Linked DNA regions of Variovorax paradoxus. Each later gene encodes a partner of the first gene's protein in a complex. Links are inferred from orthologs where the notes say so. Each region holds a gene or a part of one and is shown on either strand. Other genes may lie near its edges. The genes, in order: QHG62_RS14025, QHG62_RS08995 and QHG62_RS09000.

Evidence for each region.
Region 2: the proteins of QHG62_RS14025 (region 1) and QHG62_RS08995 are in contact, whole or in part, in a cryo-EM structure (PDB 9GE8), measured with the Escherichia coli proteins. The link is inferred for Variovorax paradoxus from one-to-one orthologs.
Region 3: the proteins of QHG62_RS14025 (region 1) and QHG62_RS09000 are in contact, whole or in part, in a cryo-EM structure (PDB 9GE8), measured with the Escherichia coli proteins. The link is inferred for Variovorax paradoxus from one-to-one orthologs.

The regions. Positions count from the first base shown.
Region 1 is NZ_CP123990.1:2,880,044-2,883,305, reverse strand. What follows is about bases 58-3,170. They hold QHG62_RS14025 (ABC transporter permease), read right to left. Parts: upstream 2,816-3,170; coding sequence 299-2,815; downstream 58-298. Other genes in these bases: QHG62_RS14020 (formate dehydrogenase accessory sulfurtransferase FdhD), read right to left, coding at 2,886-3,170; QHG62_RS14030 (AAA family ATPase), read right to left, coding at 58-199. Also shown: more of QHG62_RS14030, read right to left, coding at 1-57; more of QHG62_RS14020, read right to left, coding at 3,171-3,262.
Region 2 is NZ_CP123990.1:1,830,382-1,833,530, forward strand. Bases 150-3,149 are described here. They hold QHG62_RS08995 (arylesterase), read right to left. Parts: upstream 1,986-3,149; coding sequence 1,314-1,985; downstream 150-1,313. Other genes in these bases: QHG62_RS08985 (hypothetical protein), read left to right, coding at 150-962; QHG62_RS08990 (hypothetical protein), read left to right, coding at 1,032-1,235; QHG62_RS09000 (ABC transporter ATP-binding protein), read left to right, coding at 1,984-2,706; QHG62_RS09005 (hypothetical protein), read left to right, coding at 2,703-3,149. In the rest of the region: more of QHG62_RS08985, read left to right, coding at 45-149. UniProt on the Escherichia coli protein: TesA is a multifunctional esterase that can act as a thioesterase, lysophospholipase and protease.
Region 3 is NZ_CP123990.1:1,831,316-1,834,374, forward strand. Bases 1-2,910 are described here. They hold QHG62_RS09000 (ABC transporter ATP-binding protein), read left to right. Parts: upstream 1-1,049; coding sequence 1,050-1,772; downstream 1,773-2,910. Other genes in these bases: QHG62_RS08985 (hypothetical protein), read left to right, coding at 1-28; QHG62_RS08990 (hypothetical protein), read left to right, coding at 98-301; QHG62_RS08995 (arylesterase), read right to left, coding at 380-1,051; QHG62_RS09005 (hypothetical protein), read left to right, coding at 1,769-2,749; rlmB (23S rRNA (guanosine(2251)-2'-O)-methyltransferase RlmB), read left to right, coding at 2,805-2,910. Also shown: more of rlmB, read left to right, coding at 2,911-3,059.

The DNA.
Region 1 (3,262 bases):
GGCGACGATGCCGCGGAAAATCCTTGATCGGGCTGAGCTCGGTTATGCCTTCAGCGGGGTTCAGGCTGCGCAGCGCGCGCAGCAGGTTCGACTTGCCGCTGTCGTTGCGGCCGAGAATTGCCGTGAGCTGTGTGGAATCGATGGAGCCGCTGTCGTTGATCGAGCGAAAGTTGGTGATCTGGAATGACGCCAAGCGCATGTAGGGGGGTTCTCATCGAATGAATGCAGGGCCGGGGAATGTATTGCATTCCCAGGCCCTTCCCGCCCACGGCTAAAGAAAAAAATCTATCTCTATCAATTATTCGGCCGCGCGCCGCAGCGTGTCCACCACCGGCCGGCGCAACACGTCGCGCAACCCCCACCATCCCGCGGCCAGCGCCAGCACGGCACCCGCGAGCGCACCGACCACCGGCACCACGGGCGATGCGGTCCAGGTGAAGTCGAACACGTAGCGCGCCAGGCCCCAGCCGATGACCGAGGCCACGATGCTCGCCAGGAAGCCGGCGAGCAGGCCGACACCGGCCAGCTCGGCGCGCTGCACCTGGCGCAGCAGGCTGGCGCGCGCGCCCACCGCGCGCATCACCGCGAACTCGCGCGCGCGCTCTTCACGCGTGGCGGTGACCGCGGCAAACAGCACCACAAGGCCCGCCGCAAGCGTGAAGCCGAACAGGAACTCGACCGCGCGAATCACCTGGTCGAGCACGCGCTGCACCTGGTTGATGGTGGCGCTCATGTCCACGTTGGTCACGTTGGGGTAGCTGCGCACCAGCGCGTTGTCGAAGCCACGGGTTTCGGGTGCGCGGAAGGCGCCCATGTAGGTCACGGGCACATCGGGCAATGCGGCCACGGTGTACATCACGAAAAAGTTCGCATGCATCGAGCCCCAGTCGACCTTGCGCAGCGAGGTGATGCGCGCGTCGTTCTGCATGCCGCCGATGTCGAAGCGCAGCACGTCGCCCAGCTTGAGGCCGAGCGTTTCGGCCAGGCCTTCTTCCACGCTCACTTCGCCGGGCGCGTCGGGCTTCCACGCACCCGCGACGATGCTGTTGTGCGACGGCGCCTCCACGCTGTTGCTGAGGTTGAACTCGCGGTCCACAAGGCGCTTGGCGCGGTCTTCCACATAGTCGTCGGGCGACACCGGCTTGTCGTTGATGGCCACCAGCCGGCCGCGGATCATCGGGTACCAGTCGAACTTTTTCACGCCCGCATCGCGCAGCGATTTCTGGAACGCCGTGCTCTGGTCGGGCATGACGTTGATGACGAAGCGGTTCGGTGCATCGGGCGGCGTGGCCTTGCGCCAGCTCGCAACCAAATCGGTGCGCAGCAGCACCAGCAGCACCAGCGCAAGCAGGCCGACTGCCAGCGCGCTCACTTGGACCACGGCGTACGCCGGACGCGCCGAGATCTGGCGCGTGGCCAGCACCAGCCAGCGCGGCGCGGTGGTTTCATTGACGCTGCGGCGCAGCACTTTCACAGCGAGCCAACTCAGCAGTGCGAACACGGCCACGGCACCCGCAAAGCCGCCGACGGCGATCAGGCCCAGCTTCAGGTCGCTGCTGGCCGCAATCAGCAATGCGGCAAAGCCGGCCACGCCGATGCCCAGCACCGCGAGCGATGCGGGCTTGAGCCCGCCGACATCGCGCCGGATCACCCGCAGCGGCGGCACCTTGGCCAGCTGCAGAACCGGCGGCAGCCCAAACGCGAAAAGCAGCGTGAGCCCCATGCCCAGGCCGAAAGCCACGGGCCACAAGGTAGCTGCCGGCAGCGCCGTTTCGACCAGGCCCGCAAGCAGCACCACGAACACGTAGTGCACGGCAAAGCCGATGGCCACGCCGAGGCTGCTGGCCACGATGCCGACGACCGCGAACTCGAACGAATACGCCATGGCGATGGTGCGCTGGCTCTGGCCGAGCACGCGCAGCATGGCGCAGTCGTCCAGATGGTTGGCAGCAAAGCCGCGCGCGGCCAGCGCCACGGCCACGGCCGACAGGAGCGCCGCAAGCAGCGCGACGAGGCTCAGGAATTTTTCGGCACGGTCCAGCGTCTGGCGCATTTCGGGGCGGCCGCCTTCGAAGGAATCGAGCCGCACGCCGCGCATTTCGCCCTTCTTGATGGTGGCCTCCGCCCAGTCGGAAAAGCGCTTGACGTCGGCATCGGCGCCCGCCACTGCGTAGCGGTAGCCCACACGGCTCGCGGGCTGCACGAGGCCGGTGCGCGGCACGTCCGCCTGGTTGAGCATGACGCGCGGCGAAAAGCTCATGAAGCCCGCACCGCGGTCGGGCTCGAGCGTTATCACGCGCCCGATGCGCAGGCTGCTGTCGCCGAGAAGAAGCATGTCTCCCACCTTGAGCGCGAGCGAGTCGAGCAGCGATGCATCGACCCAGACCTCGCCCCCCGGAGGAATGTCGCGTGTGATGCTGCCAGGCGCATCCGGAGTATTCGCGGTTTGCAGGTTGCCGCGCAGCGGATAACCCGCGGTCACCGCCTTCAGCGCCACCAGCTTGCTGGCGCCGCCCTGGGCATCGTCGGCCCGCGCCATGGTGGGAAAGCCGTAGGTGCCTGTGCCCTGCAGGCCGAATGCGCGTGCCTGCGTGATGAAAGCCTCGGGCGTGGGGTTGTCGCTCACTACCACCGCATCGCCGCCGAGCAGTTGCCGCGCATCGCGCTGCAAGCCTCCCTGCAATCGGTCGGCAAAGAAGCCGACAGCGGTGAGTGCTGCGACGGCCAGCAGCACGGCAACGATCAAGAGGCGCAGTTCACCGGCGCGCAGATCGCGCCAGAGGGTGCGCCAGCCAAGGCGGAGGGAGGCATTCATGGGCGAGACGATAGCCGACGCGGGCGCGTCGACGCCTTTCAGGGGCTTACCGCGAGTAGGGGAACAGCCTTTAGGCCGGATTGCGGCGCGCGAGTTCCGGCTGCAACACGAGCCGATCGACACCCGCATAGCAGACGAAGTGCCGGTTGGTGGCGCGGCCGATGGCGCACAGGCCGACGCGCGTGGCCACCTCGTGGCCCATTTGCGTGATGCCGCTGCGCGAAACCACGATGGGCACACCCATTTGCGCCGACTTGATCACCATTTCGCTCGTGAGCCGGCCCGTCGTATAGAAGACGCGGTCGCCCGCCAGCGCGCCCGCCGGCTGCATGGCGCACCAGCCCGCTATGGTGTCGATGGCGTTATGGCGGCCCACGTCCTCGACGAAGCAGTGCATCGTGGCCTCGGTACCGCCCGGCTCGAGCGTGAACAGGGCACAGCCGTGCA
Region 2 (3,149 bases), 1.0 Mb from region 1 along the record:
CTCGCGATCGCGATCACAAAACCCAGTCCGCCGCAGCGCAAGCCGTGCGCGGCATCGCGCCTGCGCAAACAGCCAGCACCGTCGTGCCGCGCGTACTGAGAGTCCCGGTGCACGTGCTGGAGGCCATGGGGCAGGGCGGCGGCGCAGTGGAGGGTGTGCCTGACGTCAGGGCCACCCGGCTCCTGCTCGGCAGCCTGGTGGCGTTCTTTGCGCTGATTGCGCTCTCCTTGGGTGCCGCTGTGCTGCTGCAGGACGACTGGTCGAACCTGCATGGCAACGAAGGGATCGTCGCGCTGGCCGCGCTCGCGCTGGTCGCGGGCCTGGGCGGCGGTCTCTGGTATCTGCTGCGGCAGTTTTCGCACTTGGGCCAAGGCTCGATCCGAATCGACGCCGATGGCATGCGCTGGGGCGACATCGCCTTGCCGCAAGTGCTGGCCTGGCATGAGGTGTGCCACGTGCGCACAGGCGTGCATGATGTGAAAACGGAATTCACGTCGAGCGATGCAATCGTCAAGCGGCTGGTCTTCCATCGGGCCGTGGGCGGCGGCGAAACCGCCGAAGTCAGGTTGCCTTTGGCGCTGACCACGGACGCCACGCGCGTGCTGCGCTTTCGCAACCGGGCCGCGCTCCTGCGCGCCTTGCTGCTGCGGCTTGCCACCCAGCCGAGGCCCCGGCTGCGCTTTGCTGCCGAGGTATTCATCGATGCCGGCATCGACCCGCAGACCTGGGAGCCCATGCTGGCGCCCAGGCGCTGGATGTGGCTTTCTTCCCTTGCCGCGCTGCTGCCGGCGGCGGCCGTATTCTTCTTCTGGCCGCTCGGCGAACACGTCGGCTGGATGGTGGCAGCACTGGTTCTGGCAATGGTCGCAGGTGCCGCCTCCATGGGCTGGTTCATGCACCAGCGCTATCCAGGTTTGCAAGGTGTGTTCGAGTTCGAAACACCTCCCGGCCCGCTGCCTTGAGACTGCACCGTTATCGCTTACAGTAGGCTACGCACAGTCACCGTGACTGTCTCGCCTCAAGGAGAAGCAGTGGCAACACCAAATTACGGCTACGAGAAGCGCCAGAAGGAGCTGGCCAAGAAGAAGAAAAAGGAAGAGAAGCTCCGCGAGAAGGCCAATCGCAAGCTCTCTCCAAGCAGCGAAGGACTCGCTCCGGGCGACCCGGAAACCGACGTGGCATCGCTCGAACGCGATCCGCCGACGGTGCCCGACCTGCCAACCAAGAACGGTTGATTCACCAATCGACGCTTTCGATAAAAAAGCCGCTGCGGGCCTTCGGGCCCGCAGCGGCTTTTTTAATTTGTGCCGAGCCTATTTGGCGGCAAGCAGCTTGCGCAGTTCCGGCCACACGTTGTCGAGCAACCGGGGCTGCGCCGCAGCCGTGGGATGAATGCGGTCTGCCTGAAACAGCGCAAGCGCATCGGGCGCGTCGGCCACCCCCTTCAGAAGAAAGGGCACCAGCGCCGCCTTGGTCGTGCTGGCCACCTTGCCGAACACTGCCTCGAAGCGCCGGGTGTAGTCGCCGCCATAGTTGGGTGGCACCTGGATGCCTACGATCAGCACCTTGGCGCCGGCCGCCTGGGCCGCCTTGGTGATCTGCAGCAGGTTTTCCTCGGTGTTCTGAAGCGGCAGGCCGCGCAGGGCATCGTTGGCGCCCAGCTCCACCACCACGTGGCTGGGCTTGTGCTGCGCCAGCAGCGAGGCAAAGCGGGCGCGCCCACCCGAGCTGGTGTCGCCGCTGATGCTGGCGTTGACCACCGCGGCCGGGATCTTCTGTTCTGCAAGCCGCTTCTCGAGCAAGGGCACCCAGCCTTCGCCGCGCTTCAGGCCGTACTCGGCACTGAGCGAGTCGCCAAGCACCAGAATGACCGGCTTGCGAGCCGCCGCAGGCTGGGCCTGCGCCAGTGCCGATGTCCCTGCAATGCCGGATGCGGCGGCGGTCAAGATAAAGTCACGTCGATTCAAAACGAAAAGCCTTTCCATGTCCCAACTCCCGTCTGAAGCCATTGTCGCCGTCGAGCACGTGTTCAAGTCCGTTACAGACTCGACCGGTACGCTGGACATTCTGCAGGACATCGATTTCACCTTGGGCGCGCGGGAAACCGCCGCCATCGTGGGGGCTTCGGGCTCCGGCAAGAGCACCTTGCTGTCGATCATCGCGGGGCTGGACACTCCCACGCGCGGCACGGTCAAGCTCGCGGGCGACGACATCTTTGCCATCGACGAGGACGCGCGCGCGGCCCTCAGGGCGCAGCGCGTGGGTTTTGTCTTCCAAAGCTTCCAGCTGCTCGGCAACCTGAGCGCGCTCGAAAACGTGATGCTGCCGCTGGAGCTGGCCGGCCGCAAGGATGCCCGAAAGGCCGCCACGGAGATGCTCGGGCGGGTGGGGCTTGGGCAGCGGCTTGGCCACTATCCCAAGGTGCTCTCGGGCGGCGAACAACAACGCGTGGCGCTGGCCCGGGCCTTTGTGGTCCAGCCGGCCCTGCTGCTGGCCGACGAGCCGACCGGCAGCCTCGACTTTGCAACCGGCGAACAGGTCATGCGCCTGATGTTCGACCTGAACCGCGAGCTCGGCACCACGCTCGTGCTCGTCACCCACGACCGCGGCATTGCGGCCCAGTGCGAGCGCCGCATCACCATCGAAGCCGGGCGCATGGCGCTCAATGAGTCCAAGCCTGTGCTCGTGGCCTCGCTCGAGGCATGATCGTTCCCCAGTTCTGGGCCGAAGGCCGGATTCAGGAGCGCGTAGCCGGCAAACAAATCACCGTGCGGCGCCATGGCTGGTCCGACGACAGCCCGATTGCCGCTCAAATGCATGCCGACCGGCGCACGCGAGAGGCGTTCGACCGCATAGCCGGCGGTGAAGAGCTCAATCGCCGCGAGCGCAAGCTGGCCTACAACGGCGCCCAGGGCGTGCCCATCCGCGAAGAAATTGTCGAACGGCAGGGCGACACCGTCATCACCCGCAACAGCTACGGTGCGCGCTGCCTCAACACGCCCAACGTGCTTTTCGTCGACATCGACTTCGACGAGCCGCTGCGCGGCAGCGTGGTGGGTTTTGCGCTGGCGCCCGCGCTCATTGCGGGCATCGTCGGCGGCTGGACCGCCAAGACCTGGCTGGGCGGGCTGATCGCAGCCATCGTCGTC
Region 3 (3,059 bases), 1.0 Mb from region 1 along the record:
CGAAACACCTCCCGGCCCGCTGCCTTGAGACTGCACCGTTATCGCTTACAGTAGGCTACGCACAGTCACCGTGACTGTCTCGCCTCAAGGAGAAGCAGTGGCAACACCAAATTACGGCTACGAGAAGCGCCAGAAGGAGCTGGCCAAGAAGAAGAAAAAGGAAGAGAAGCTCCGCGAGAAGGCCAATCGCAAGCTCTCTCCAAGCAGCGAAGGACTCGCTCCGGGCGACCCGGAAACCGACGTGGCATCGCTCGAACGCGATCCGCCGACGGTGCCCGACCTGCCAACCAAGAACGGTTGATTCACCAATCGACGCTTTCGATAAAAAAGCCGCTGCGGGCCTTCGGGCCCGCAGCGGCTTTTTTAATTTGTGCCGAGCCTATTTGGCGGCAAGCAGCTTGCGCAGTTCCGGCCACACGTTGTCGAGCAACCGGGGCTGCGCCGCAGCCGTGGGATGAATGCGGTCTGCCTGAAACAGCGCAAGCGCATCGGGCGCGTCGGCCACCCCCTTCAGAAGAAAGGGCACCAGCGCCGCCTTGGTCGTGCTGGCCACCTTGCCGAACACTGCCTCGAAGCGCCGGGTGTAGTCGCCGCCATAGTTGGGTGGCACCTGGATGCCTACGATCAGCACCTTGGCGCCGGCCGCCTGGGCCGCCTTGGTGATCTGCAGCAGGTTTTCCTCGGTGTTCTGAAGCGGCAGGCCGCGCAGGGCATCGTTGGCGCCCAGCTCCACCACCACGTGGCTGGGCTTGTGCTGCGCCAGCAGCGAGGCAAAGCGGGCGCGCCCACCCGAGCTGGTGTCGCCGCTGATGCTGGCGTTGACCACCGCGGCCGGGATCTTCTGTTCTGCAAGCCGCTTCTCGAGCAAGGGCACCCAGCCTTCGCCGCGCTTCAGGCCGTACTCGGCACTGAGCGAGTCGCCAAGCACCAGAATGACCGGCTTGCGAGCCGCCGCAGGCTGGGCCTGCGCCAGTGCCGATGTCCCTGCAATGCCGGATGCGGCGGCGGTCAAGATAAAGTCACGTCGATTCAAAACGAAAAGCCTTTCCATGTCCCAACTCCCGTCTGAAGCCATTGTCGCCGTCGAGCACGTGTTCAAGTCCGTTACAGACTCGACCGGTACGCTGGACATTCTGCAGGACATCGATTTCACCTTGGGCGCGCGGGAAACCGCCGCCATCGTGGGGGCTTCGGGCTCCGGCAAGAGCACCTTGCTGTCGATCATCGCGGGGCTGGACACTCCCACGCGCGGCACGGTCAAGCTCGCGGGCGACGACATCTTTGCCATCGACGAGGACGCGCGCGCGGCCCTCAGGGCGCAGCGCGTGGGTTTTGTCTTCCAAAGCTTCCAGCTGCTCGGCAACCTGAGCGCGCTCGAAAACGTGATGCTGCCGCTGGAGCTGGCCGGCCGCAAGGATGCCCGAAAGGCCGCCACGGAGATGCTCGGGCGGGTGGGGCTTGGGCAGCGGCTTGGCCACTATCCCAAGGTGCTCTCGGGCGGCGAACAACAACGCGTGGCGCTGGCCCGGGCCTTTGTGGTCCAGCCGGCCCTGCTGCTGGCCGACGAGCCGACCGGCAGCCTCGACTTTGCAACCGGCGAACAGGTCATGCGCCTGATGTTCGACCTGAACCGCGAGCTCGGCACCACGCTCGTGCTCGTCACCCACGACCGCGGCATTGCGGCCCAGTGCGAGCGCCGCATCACCATCGAAGCCGGGCGCATGGCGCTCAATGAGTCCAAGCCTGTGCTCGTGGCCTCGCTCGAGGCATGATCGTTCCCCAGTTCTGGGCCGAAGGCCGGATTCAGGAGCGCGTAGCCGGCAAACAAATCACCGTGCGGCGCCATGGCTGGTCCGACGACAGCCCGATTGCCGCTCAAATGCATGCCGACCGGCGCACGCGAGAGGCGTTCGACCGCATAGCCGGCGGTGAAGAGCTCAATCGCCGCGAGCGCAAGCTGGCCTACAACGGCGCCCAGGGCGTGCCCATCCGCGAAGAAATTGTCGAACGGCAGGGCGACACCGTCATCACCCGCAACAGCTACGGTGCGCGCTGCCTCAACACGCCCAACGTGCTTTTCGTCGACATCGACTTCGACGAGCCGCTGCGCGGCAGCGTGGTGGGTTTTGCGCTGGCGCCCGCGCTCATTGCGGGCATCGTCGGCGGCTGGACCGCCAAGACCTGGCTGGGCGGGCTGATCGCAGCCATCGTCGTCTTCATCGTCGCCTACCGCATTGGCTTGGCCAGAAAGCGGGGCGAGGCCAGCGGCAACCCCGCGCCTGAAAAGCGCGCGGCCGAGCGTATCGGGCGCTTCGTTCAACAGCACCCCGATTGGCACCTGCGCCTGTACCGCACGCCGGCAGGCTTTCGGGTGCTGGCGATGCACGATGTCTTCAGCCCCGCCGACCAGGCCGTGGCCGAATGCTTCGAAGCGCTGGGCGCCGACAAGACCTATGCGCGCATGTGCCGCAACCAGAACTGCTTTCGCGCCCGCCTGAGCGCCAAGCCCTGGCGCATCGGCATCGGCGAGCACATGCGGCCGCAGCCGGGCGTGTGGCCCGTTTCGCCCGAAAAGCTGCCGCTGCGCGACGCCTGGGTTGCGCGCTACGAAAAGGTCGCCGAAGGCCATGCCGCCTGCCAGTACCTGGAGAGCGCCGGCAACAGCGCCAGCGTGCATCCGAACGCGCTGGCCGTGCAGGAACTGCACGACGAAAAAACCCGGGCGCACAGCGGATTGCCGATCGCCTGAAGGTCGCCTGACGATTGCTTGAAAGAGAAGGCGCGCAGCCCTCGATAATCGGGGGATGTCTTCTCCCAAAGTGATCTTCGGCTTTCATGCCGTTGGCGTGCGCATCAAGACCGCGCCGAAATCGGTGCTCGAAGTGATGTTCGACGCCAGCCGGCGTGATGCGCGTATGAAACAGTTCATTGCCCGCGCGCAGGAGGCCGGCGTCCGGCTGGTCGAGGCCGACGGACTGCGCCTCGCCAAGCTCAGCGGCAGCCACGGCCATCAGGGCGTCGTGGCGCGCGTAGAGCCCGTTGCGCAGATCCGCTCCCTC